DNA from 3 places in the Gordonia sp. IITR100 genome. Region 1 is predicted to be linked to each of the others. Evidence: predicted binding sites of a transcription regulator. Region 1 holds the regulator's gene; each other region holds the start of a gene.
What was found. Region 1 encodes HspR, which represses chaperone genes until heat shock. Its sites were predicted from a motif close to ANNTGAGTNNNNNNNACTCANNT; they were not measured.
Positions count from the first base shown of each region.

Region 2: the regulator HspR is predicted to act here: its motif matches at 1,918-1,940, upstream of clpB (ATP-dependent chaperone ClpB).
Region 3: the regulator HspR is predicted to act here: its motif matches at 1,343-1,365, upstream of lon (endopeptidase La).

Region 1 covers NZ_MVKV01000018.1:3,389-6,668, reverse strand. The annotation lists gene B1818_RS19665 (hypothetical protein) at 1-378, opposite strand, end outside; gene B1818_RS19660 (SRPBCC family protein) at 391-858, opposite strand; gene B1818_RS19655 (heat shock protein transcriptional repressor HspR) at 903-1,301, opposite strand; gene dnaJ (molecular chaperone DnaJ) at 1,305-2,507, opposite strand; gene grpE (nucleotide exchange factor GrpE) at 2,771-3,280, opposite strand, start outside.
Region 2 covers NZ_MVKV01000005.1:159,401-162,680, forward strand. The annotation lists gene clpB (ATP-dependent chaperone ClpB) at 1-1,848, opposite strand, end outside; gene B1818_RS10655 (hypothetical protein) at 2,107-3,210, shown strand.
Region 3 covers NZ_MVKV01000023.1:1,507-4,786, reverse strand. The annotation lists gene B1818_RS21775 (serine/threonine-protein kinase) at 1-526, opposite strand, end outside; gene B1818_RS24050 (hypothetical protein) at 523-975, opposite strand; gene lon (endopeptidase La) at 1,377-3,280, shown strand, end outside.

The DNA.
Region 1 (3,280 bases):
GGTCGCGCCGAGGGCGGGCACCGAGAGCACCGCCACTCCGTGGACCGCGTTGGCGTGCGCCACCACCGGGCGTTTGCCGACGTGCAGCGGCAGGTCGGTCAGACAGACCACCAGATCCCACTCGCGTTCGAGCAGTAGGTCTCTCGTTGCATCCACGATCTCGGCATCACCCGCGGGCGGTTGCACGAGTCCGGCCTCGACGAGTTCGACCTGCCAGCGTGCGCCCGGGAAGTTCGTCTGGACATGGTCGGAGAGGTTGTCGTCGACGAGTTTGCGCGCCAGGCCGATCGCCTGGCCCGGCGCGGCGACGACACCGAGGACGACGACGGGTTCATCCGAGGCGTCGGACTCGGTCGACGTACCGGTGGCGGAGTCCATCGGCGGTCCGGCTCAGGCGAACCGGGCCGCGAGGGCCCGCAGGGTGCCCTCGATCCCCTTGCCGTTCTTCTTGTCGTAGCCGATGAGTTCCATGATCTTCGGTACCCGGAGCGTCGAGTAGTCGAAGGTCTCGGTGACCGCGGTCGTGGTCGGTGACGTCGACTCGAGTTCCCACCGCCAGCGGTGCCCCATCGGGTGCTGCCATTCGACGACCCGACCGGGTTCGAAGTCGGTGACGGTCGAGGTGATCTTGTACGGCACGCCGTACTGCTTCATCCCGACGCTGAAACGCGCCCCACGGGTCAGCGTCTCGGGCCCGTCCACAGGGGTGTCGCGGACCGTGCCGGAACCGTCGAGCTCCGGATGCCGATGCGGATTCGACACGAGCGCGAACACATCGGCGGCCGGGGCGTTCACGACGACCCGGCGCGAGACCTTGTGCGGGCCGGAGTCGACGGTGGTGACGGGTTCAGAAGCCATACGCTCAACGTTACGCACGTCCGTGGGCTCGCGTCGAAACCACGTCAGTCGGTGGTGCGTTTGCGTCGCGGCTGCCAGACGACCAGGGCGTTGGTGCGCGGCACCGGGACGAGTTCGCCGCCGCGGCGGGTCCGCGACGCTTGCACCTCGTCGGTCAGCTCGCGCACGCGGTGCTGGAGCGCCTCGACCTGATTGCTCAGGTCGATGATGCGTTTGATGCCCGCGAGGTTGACGCCTTCCTCCTGCGAGAGACGCTGGATCTCGCGCAGGAGTTCGACGTCGCGGGACGAGTAGCGGCGACCACCGCCACTCGTCCGTTGCGGGGTGACCAGACCCAGGCGGTCATAGGTCCGCAGGGTCTGGGCGTGCATGCCGGCGAGTTCGGCGGCCACCGAGATCAGGAAGGTCGCGCCATCACCGTCGAAGTTGCTCGCACCGGCCATCACTCATCGCCCCCAGTCCGCCCGCGGGTCGAAACCGCTTGCCCGCTCGGCCTGGTCGTAGGCGCGCATCGCCTCGACCGCGGCCTCGTCGAGCTTGTTCGGAACCGCGACCTTGACGGTGACGAGCAGGTCGCCCGCCCCGCCGGAGCGCTTGGGCACCCCACGACCGCGCACGCGCAGCGTGCGGCCGTCGGTGGTGTTCGGCGGGATCTTCACCCCGACCGAACCCTCCAGGGTCGGAACCGAGACCGTCGCTCCGAGAACGAGTTCGGAAATCCGCACCGGCAGCTGCACTCGAAGGTCGTTGCCGCTGCGGGTGAACTGCTTGTGCGGGGTCACGTGCACGACGACGTAGAGGTCACCCGACGGGGCGCCACGACGACCGGCCTCGCCCTGCCCGGCGAGCCGGATGCGTTGACCGTCCTCGACGCCGGCGGGGATCCGGACGTTGATGGTGCGCGCCCGGACCTTCACGCCGCTGCCGTCGCAATCGGTGCACGGGTCGTCGATCCGCGACCCGGTGCCCTGGCAGTCCTGGCAGGGCTCGCTGAATCCGAACGCGCCCTGGTTGCGGCTCACGAACCCGGAACCGTTGCAGTTCGCGCACACCCGCGGACTGGTCCCGGGCTTGGCGCCTGAGCCGTGGCAGGTGGTGCAGGGCGACGGACTGGTCACCCGCAGGGGGACGGTCGTGCCGAGCGCGGCGTCGGAGAACGAGAGCGTCGTCTCGGTCTCGAGGTCCTTGCCACGACGCGGCCGGCTCGCCGTCGAAGTACGTTGCGTTCCGCCGCCGCGGTTGAACAGGCCGTCGAAGATGTCGCCAAAACCGCCACCGCCGCCCCCGGTCTGCGCCCCGCCGAACAGATCGCCGAGGTCGAAGTCGCCACCGCCGCCGGTGGTGTAGGTGGTTCCGCCGCCGGGGAAGCCACCCGGGAAGCCGTTGCCGCCGCCGCGGAATCGTCCGCCGGCGAACATGGCGCGTGTCTCGTCGTATTCCTTGCGCTTCTCGGCATCGCCGAGGACGCTGTGGGCTTCGGACACCCGCTTGAAGCGCTCTTCGGCCGCGCTGTCACCCGGATTCGCATCAGGATGCAGCTCGCGCGCGAGCTTGCGGTAGGCCTTCTTGATCTCTTCAGCCGAAGCGTCAGAAGCAACGCCCAGGTCCTTGTAGAAGTCGTGTTCTAACCACTCACGTTGTGGTGCCACCAGACGTCACCTCCTTGAGTTCTGTTGTCTGGATTGATGTTTCAGTTGGGGCCACCCTCTCCCTGGGGTGCGAGCCGACCACCTGCTCCTGAGGTGCGAGCCGACCACCTGCTCCCTGAGGTGCGAGCCGACCACCTGCTCCCTGAGGTGCGAGCGAAGCGAGCCACGAAGGGTTCGTCGCCCTTCGTGGCTCGTCGCTTGCGCTCCTCGCACCTCAGGGATCAGTGGTGAGTTCGCCCACTCAGGATCGAGCGACGGTCGTTCTATTGTGCACCGGGCGCGTCGCCCGCGGGAGCGGGATCGGTGACCGTCACCATCGCGGTGCGGATCACCTTCTCGCCCAGGCGGTAGCCGCATCGGTACACCGATCCGATCACCGGATGTGCCCCGGTGCCGTCGTGCTGCACGGCTTCGTGGAGTTCGGGATCGAACTCGTCACCCGCCGCACCGAAGGCCACGAGACCTTCGGCGGCCAGCACACCGGTCAGCTTGTCGGCGACCGAACGCAGCGGACCGCTGTCGAGGTCGCCGTGTTCACGGGCACGGTCGAGATCGTCGATGATCGGCAGCAGCTTGTCGATCAGGATCTGCTTGCCGTAGGCGACCGAACCCTGCTTCTCCTCGGCGGCACGCCGCCGGAAGTTGGCGAACTGGGCGCGTTCTCGCTGCAGGTCGGCCGTCAGCTCGGCGACGCGGGCATCCGGTTCGTCGGCTGCGGCGTCCGGCTGCTCCTCGGTGGCCTGTGACATGTCGGTCTGCTCGTCGACGACCGG
Region 2 (3,280 bases), on a different contig from region 1:
GGTCTTACCGACACCGGTGGGGCCGAGGAACATGAACGAGCCGAGCGGCCGGTTCGGATCCGCGACGCCCGCGCGGGCACGACGCACCGCGTCGGACACCGCCTGCACCGCATCCTTCTGACCGATGACCCGATGTCCCAGTTCCTCTTCCATGCGCAGCAGCTTGGCGGTCTCGCCTTCGAGCATGCGTCCGGCCGGGATTCCGGTCCACGCCGACACGACCTGGGCCACGTCGTCGGGTCCGACCTCCTCCTGCAGCATCACGTCCTGCGACGGATCCGTGCCGGTCTTCTCGATCGCGGCCTCGAGCTCCTTCTCCAGTCCGGGGACACGGCCGTACCGCAGCTCGGCGGCGCGTCCGAGATCACCGTCGCGCTCGGCGCGATCAGCCTCGCCGCGAAGCCTTTCCAGCTCCTCCTTGAGGTCTCGGACCGCGTCGATCGCGGTCTTCTCCGACTGCCACCGGGCGGAGAGCTCGTTGAGCTTCTCCTTCTGGTCGGCCAGTTCGGCGCGCAGCTTCTCGAGCCGCTCCTTCGACGCCGCGTCGGTCTCCTTCTGCAAGGCGACCTCTTCGACCTCGAGACGGCGGACGATCCGCTCGACCTCGTCGATCTCGACGGGGCGCGAGTCGATCTCCATCCGCAACCGCGACGCGGCCTCGTCGACGAGGTCGATGGCCTTGTCGGGCAGGAACCGCGAGGTGATGTAGCGATCGGAAAGCGATGCGGCAGCGACCAATGCGGAGTCGGTGATGCGCACGCCGTGGTGCACCTCGTACCGGTCCTTCAGGCCGCGGAGGATGCCGATGGCGTCTTCGACCGACGGCTCGCCGACGTACACCTGCTGGAAGCGTCGCTCGAGTGCGGCGTCCTTCTCGATGTACTTGCGGTACTCCTCGAGGGTGGTGGCACCGACCAGCCGCAGCTCGCCACGGGCGAGCATCGGCTTGATCATGTTGCCGGCGTCCATCGCGGAATCGCCTGTCGCACCGGCTCCGACGATCGTGTGCAGCTCGTCGATGAAGGTGATGACCTGTCCGGCCGAACCCTTGATCTCGTCGAGCACGGCCTTGAGTCGCTCCTCGAACTCGCCGCGGTACTTCGCACCGGCGACCATCGAACCCATGTCGAGGGAGATGACGGTCTTGTTGCGCAACGACTCCGGCACGTCGCCGGCGACGATGCGCTGCGCGAGACCTTCGACGATGGCGGTCTTGCCGACGCCGGGCTCACCGATGAGGACCGGGTTGTTCTTGGTCCGCCGGCTGAGCACCTGCACGACGCGCCGGATCTCGGTGTCGCGGCCGATGACCGGGTCGAGCTTGCCCTCCCGGGCGGCCGCGGTCAGGTCGGTCGAGTACTTCTCGAGAGCCTGGTAGGTCGATTCGGGATCCTCGGAGGTGACCCGTGCGCTGCCGCGCACGGCGACGAACGCCTCGCGCAGGGCCTGCGGAGTCGCACCGAGGTTGTGCAGCAGTTTGGCGACGTCGGAATCACCGGTCGCCAGGCCGACGACGACGTGCTCGGTCGAGACGTACTCGTCGTCGAGTTCACCGGCCAGCTGCTGAGCTGCGGTGACGGCCGCGATCGATTCGCGGGATAGTTGAGGCGTCGAGCTGGCGCCGGACACCGTCGGCATGCGATCGACCAGAGCCTGGGCCTGCGCACGAACGCTCGACGGGTCCACGCCCACCGCTTTGAGCAGCGGCGACGCTATGCCGTCGGACTGATCGAGCAGTGCCACGAGGATGTGGGCCGGTCGCACGTCGGGGTTGCCAGCACTGGCCGCCGCCTGCACAGCAGAACTCAATGCTTGCTGCGTCTTGGTGGTGGGGGTGAAGCTGTCCACTCGCGTGCACCTTTCTCTTAAGTCCAACAGGCTCAAGTATGAGCCATACGCGGTCTACAACGCCAACAGAGTTGAGTGCATTCCGCTCAAGGCGGAAGTTTTTGTGACATAGCCCACTTGCTCCAGGATGTCGGGCTGGCGATTCGCCGCCCTCCAGCCGTCCAGGCTCGGAACCCGACGCCACAGACTCTCCGGAACGCGACAAACCGATCCGCAGTATTGAACGACGCACAAGTCGGGCGCCTATTCTTGAGCCTGATGTCACAGCTTTCACGCGACAAGAAGAAGCGCCGCGCCCAACGTAAGCGCAAAAACGAGTCCGGCAACGGCAACCACTCAAACGTGGTACCGCTCTTCGGTTCAGCAACGCGACACCTAGCTCCCAAAGCATTCGAGTCGTGGCTCCGCGCCGAAGTCTTCCCGGACGACGAGGAGGCGGTCACCCACATCGGGGCGTACGCGTTCATCGTGCTCGACGCCATTGAGCAGGTGAACCCCGGTTTCGATCCGCTCTCCTGGACTGCCGACGACGTCGATGCCATGGTGTCGATGCTCAACCACATCGATTCGAATCAAGGGCAGGACGCCAAACCGCTCGCCATCGCGATCGAGACGATGCGCCGTTACCTGATGGAGACCGGCATGTGGCTCGGCACCGAATCCGTATCGGCCTACGCCGCCGAGCAGTTCGCACTTGCCGCCGGGCTCGAGTTCCAGACCACAACCATCGAGGAAGTCGACGAGGCCACCGAGCGCGGTGCCCTCCTGGAAACGCGGCCCCTCCGGCGGGTCACCGAGCTGTTGGACTGGCTGGGTCCGCACCGCCCCACCACGCAGAGTCGGTGGCTCAAACCGGCCGATGCCCGCGACCTCGCCCGCCGGCTCGACATCGACTTCCCCGCTCACGTCAAGAGCATGAGCAACGTCGCGTCGTTGCATGACCTGTGGGAGTTTGCCCAGGCCCTCGATATCGTCGAAGCCAACACCTCGAGCGCACGTCCCGGGCGAGCCGCCCATCTGTGGCGGGAAGAGCCCCGGATCGACGTGCTGCGGGTGGGACTCATCGCATGGGTTCGGTCCGGCTTTCCTCGGGAATACAACCCCGACATCGACTTCTCGTCGTCGGTGATCGGCGTGGTCGTCAGCGGACTCGGCGATTCACCGCTGAGTATCGCCGAGATCGACGCCTGGGTCCCCAAGCTCGGACTCAGCGAGTTCTTCGTCGAAGCAATCCATCGTCGGCTCGAGTTGTACATCGACGAAGGCTGGCTGACGCTCGAGGGCGACAGGTACGTCGTTCCCGTCGCGTTACGCCCTGCCGTGGTGTCTGCGCTCCCCCTGCCCGGACCTCCGCAGGACTAGAAGTGGCCGGCGGCGCAGGGATCCGCTGACATCCGCAGTGCGGGATCGGTAACGGAATCCAGCACACATC
Region 3 (3,280 bases), on a different contig from region 1:
CCCCTAAGGGGTCTGTAATGCTGCCCTGATCGCGAGACTCAGGCGGCAGGTGGGGAGTGTAGGGTATTGGGGTTTCTTCGATTTCTCCTGCGCGACAGGCCAAGCCGAAATCGCTGACTTTCGCCACGTATTTATCATCGAGGAGGAGGTTTGCAGGTTTGATATCCCGGTGGAGTAGTCCAACCGAGTGGATGTGCTCAACCCCTCGACACGCCGCCTCCACAATCAGCAGTGTGTCGAGCACGGGTGCCGGTTCTCGACCGTACTTGGCGGCCACACTGCCTTGCGGCAGGTATTCCATGCGGATCACCGGTACGTCCTCGATGAGGTCAGTTGAGAAGATCTCAACAACATTATTGTGCTTTCCAAGGCGCATTGCTTGGGCTTCGGCATGCTCTGTGACTAAAAAATTGTACTCCGCAAGGTACTTTACTGCACAATAGTCGCCGAGGCCTTTGTCGTATTCGAGATAAACCTTGCCGAAGTGTCCTTGCCCGAGCAGTCTTTCTCTCTCGAACTGTGTCACAGTTCCGAGGAGAGTTGAGACAGGCCAAGTGCGACGATCTCTCGGTGGGTTTTCGGTAGACCGTCGATGCAAGGGAATGTGTCCAAAAGTGCGTCCAGTTCGTCCTTCTTGACGTTGAACCGCTTAGCTAGAGAGACGCTTTTGATTGCCTGGGTTGGAATTCGCATTGATCCTAGGGTGGCTAGTATTACGCCGTCGACTTCGATTCGTTGACTAAGCGAGTCGCTGAAGGTCCCGCCACCGACCCTGAGGATCGCTGCGCGTGAGGGTGTGTGTAAACGTAGTAGTTCTTCAACCTCTCGGAAGATCCACGCTAGTTGAGCTTCACGCTCATCAACTGGCGCAGGCGACTTGCTGCGCTCGATGATTGTTGCATTAGCGCGATGGTCCCCCTCGAGGAGCGCCCAGTCGAACCCGCCCTTGTTCCCTTTGAAAGCAATCGCTTTCATCTGTCCTCAACTCTCGCGGTTTGTGGACGGTCCAGTGTCTCAGCTGCATTTCGGCCGATGGTTCAATACAGAGCCTGGGCGTCCGGTAGACGTGTCAGAGGTTATCGGACGTCAGGCGGTTCGGACGCCAGGCGTGCGGCAGCGTTGAGCATCTCGGGCGGTGGTCTCCATAGTTGCATCGCAAGTCACCCGTTACTGCTCTGTGCTTGAGTGTCGTTGCGGTTGGTCGCTGTCTGGGAGTCTGGAGATGGTACCGCTCGGGACACTGCGCAACCCTTGCATCAGCCTTGACCACTCTCGTGAACTGTCGGCCGCACCCCGTTCGCTCCTGGCATAAATCGCCCGGGAACAAGATTCCTGCCACCTTGGTTGAGTCGGTCAGACTTAACTCTGGAGGTTTCATGTCGCAGACATATTCACTGCCGGTTCTCTTCGTTCCCGACGTCGTCGTCCTGCCCGGCATGGTCGTGCCCATTCCGCTCGACGATGCCGCACAGGCCACGGTCGACGCCGCCCGGGCGAGCGAGACCGGGAAACTGCTGGTCGCCCCACGTCTGGACGACCGGTATCCGACCTACGGTGTCATCGCGTCGATCGTGCAGGTCGGCCGTATCCCGGGCGGCGGCATGGCAGCCGTCGTCAAGGGTGAGCAGCGCGCGCAGATCGGGACCGGGACACCCGGTCACGGTGCGGCGCTGTGGGTCGAGGTGACCGAGGTCGACGCCGTTGACGCCACCGACGAAGAACGTGAACTCGCCGGCGAGTACAAGAAGCTCGTGCTGGCGATGCTGCAGCGCCGCGAGGCATGGCAGCTCATCGACGCCGTCAACAAGATGTCCGATCCGGCGGATCTCGCCGACACCTCGGGCTATGCGTCGTGGCTGTCCGACGAACAGAAGCGTGAGCTGCTCGAGACGCCGGTGACCGCGGCGCGGTTGCGGCTGCTCATCGAGTGGACCGGCGATCATCTGGCCGAGTCCGAGGTGACCGAGAAGATCGCCGAGGACGTCCGCGCGGGCATGGACAAGCAGCAGAAGGAATTCCTGCTTCGCCAGCAGCTCGCCGCCATCCGCAAGGAGCTCGGCGAGGACGAACCCGAGGGCGCCGACGACTACCGCGGCCGCGTCGAGGAAGCCGACCTGCCCGAGAAGGTGCGCGAGGCCGCGCTCCGCGAGGTGGGCAAGCTCGAGCGTGCCAGCGACCAGTCGCCGGAGACCGGATGGATCCGCACCTGGCTCGACACCGTCCTCGACCTGCCGTGGAACACCCGGACCGAAGACTCGACCGACGTCAAGGGCGCGCGCGAGATCCTCGACGCCGACCACCACGGCCTCGACGACGTGAAGGACCGCATCGTCGAATATCTCGCGGTGCGTGCTCGTCGCGCCGAACGCGGCCTGCAGGTCGTCGGCGGACGCGGGTCGGGCGCCGTGATGGTGCTCGCCGGTCCTCCCGGGGTCGGCAAGACATCGCTCGGTGAGAGCGTCGCCCGGGCGCTGGGCCGCAAGTTCGTGCGCGTCGCCCTCGGCGGTGTGCGCGACGAGTCGGAGATCCGCGGCCACCGGCGTACCTACGTCGGCGCGCTGCCCGGCCGGATCGTACGGGCGATCGGTGAGGCGGGATCGATGAATCCCGTTGTGCTGCTGGACGAGATCGACAAGGTGGGCTCGGACTACCGGGGCGACCCGGCCGCCGCGCTGCTCGAGGTCCTCGACCCCGCGCAGAACCACACCTTCCGCGATCACTACCTCGATCTCGATCTCGACCTGTCCGATGTGCTGTTCCTCGCGACCGCCAACGTCATCGAGAACATCCCGTCGGCCCTGCTCGACCGTATGGAGCTGGTCACGCTCGACGGGTACACCGAGGACGACAAGGTCGCCATCGCCCGCGATTACCTGCTGCCCCGGCAGGCGGAGCGGGCGGCGCTGACACCCGACGAGGTGACCGTCACCGATGCGGCGCTGCGGGAGATCGCGGCCAACTACACCCGCGAACCCGGTGTGCGGCAGTTCGAACGGCTGCTGGCGAAGGCGCTTCGCAAGGCCGCGACCAACCTCGCGGTCGAATCGGGAGACGGGGGAACCGCGACGGCGCCCGTCATCATCGACGAGCCCGATCTGCGCGACTACCTGGGGCGTCCGCGCTTCACGCCGGAATCGGCGGAGCGGACGGCGGTCCCCGGTGTCGCAACCGGTCTCGCGGTCACGGGCATGGGCGGCGACGTCCTGTTCATCGAGGTGAACGCCACCGAGGGTGAGCCGGGTCTGAAGTTGACCGGCCAGCTCGGCGACGTGATGAAGGA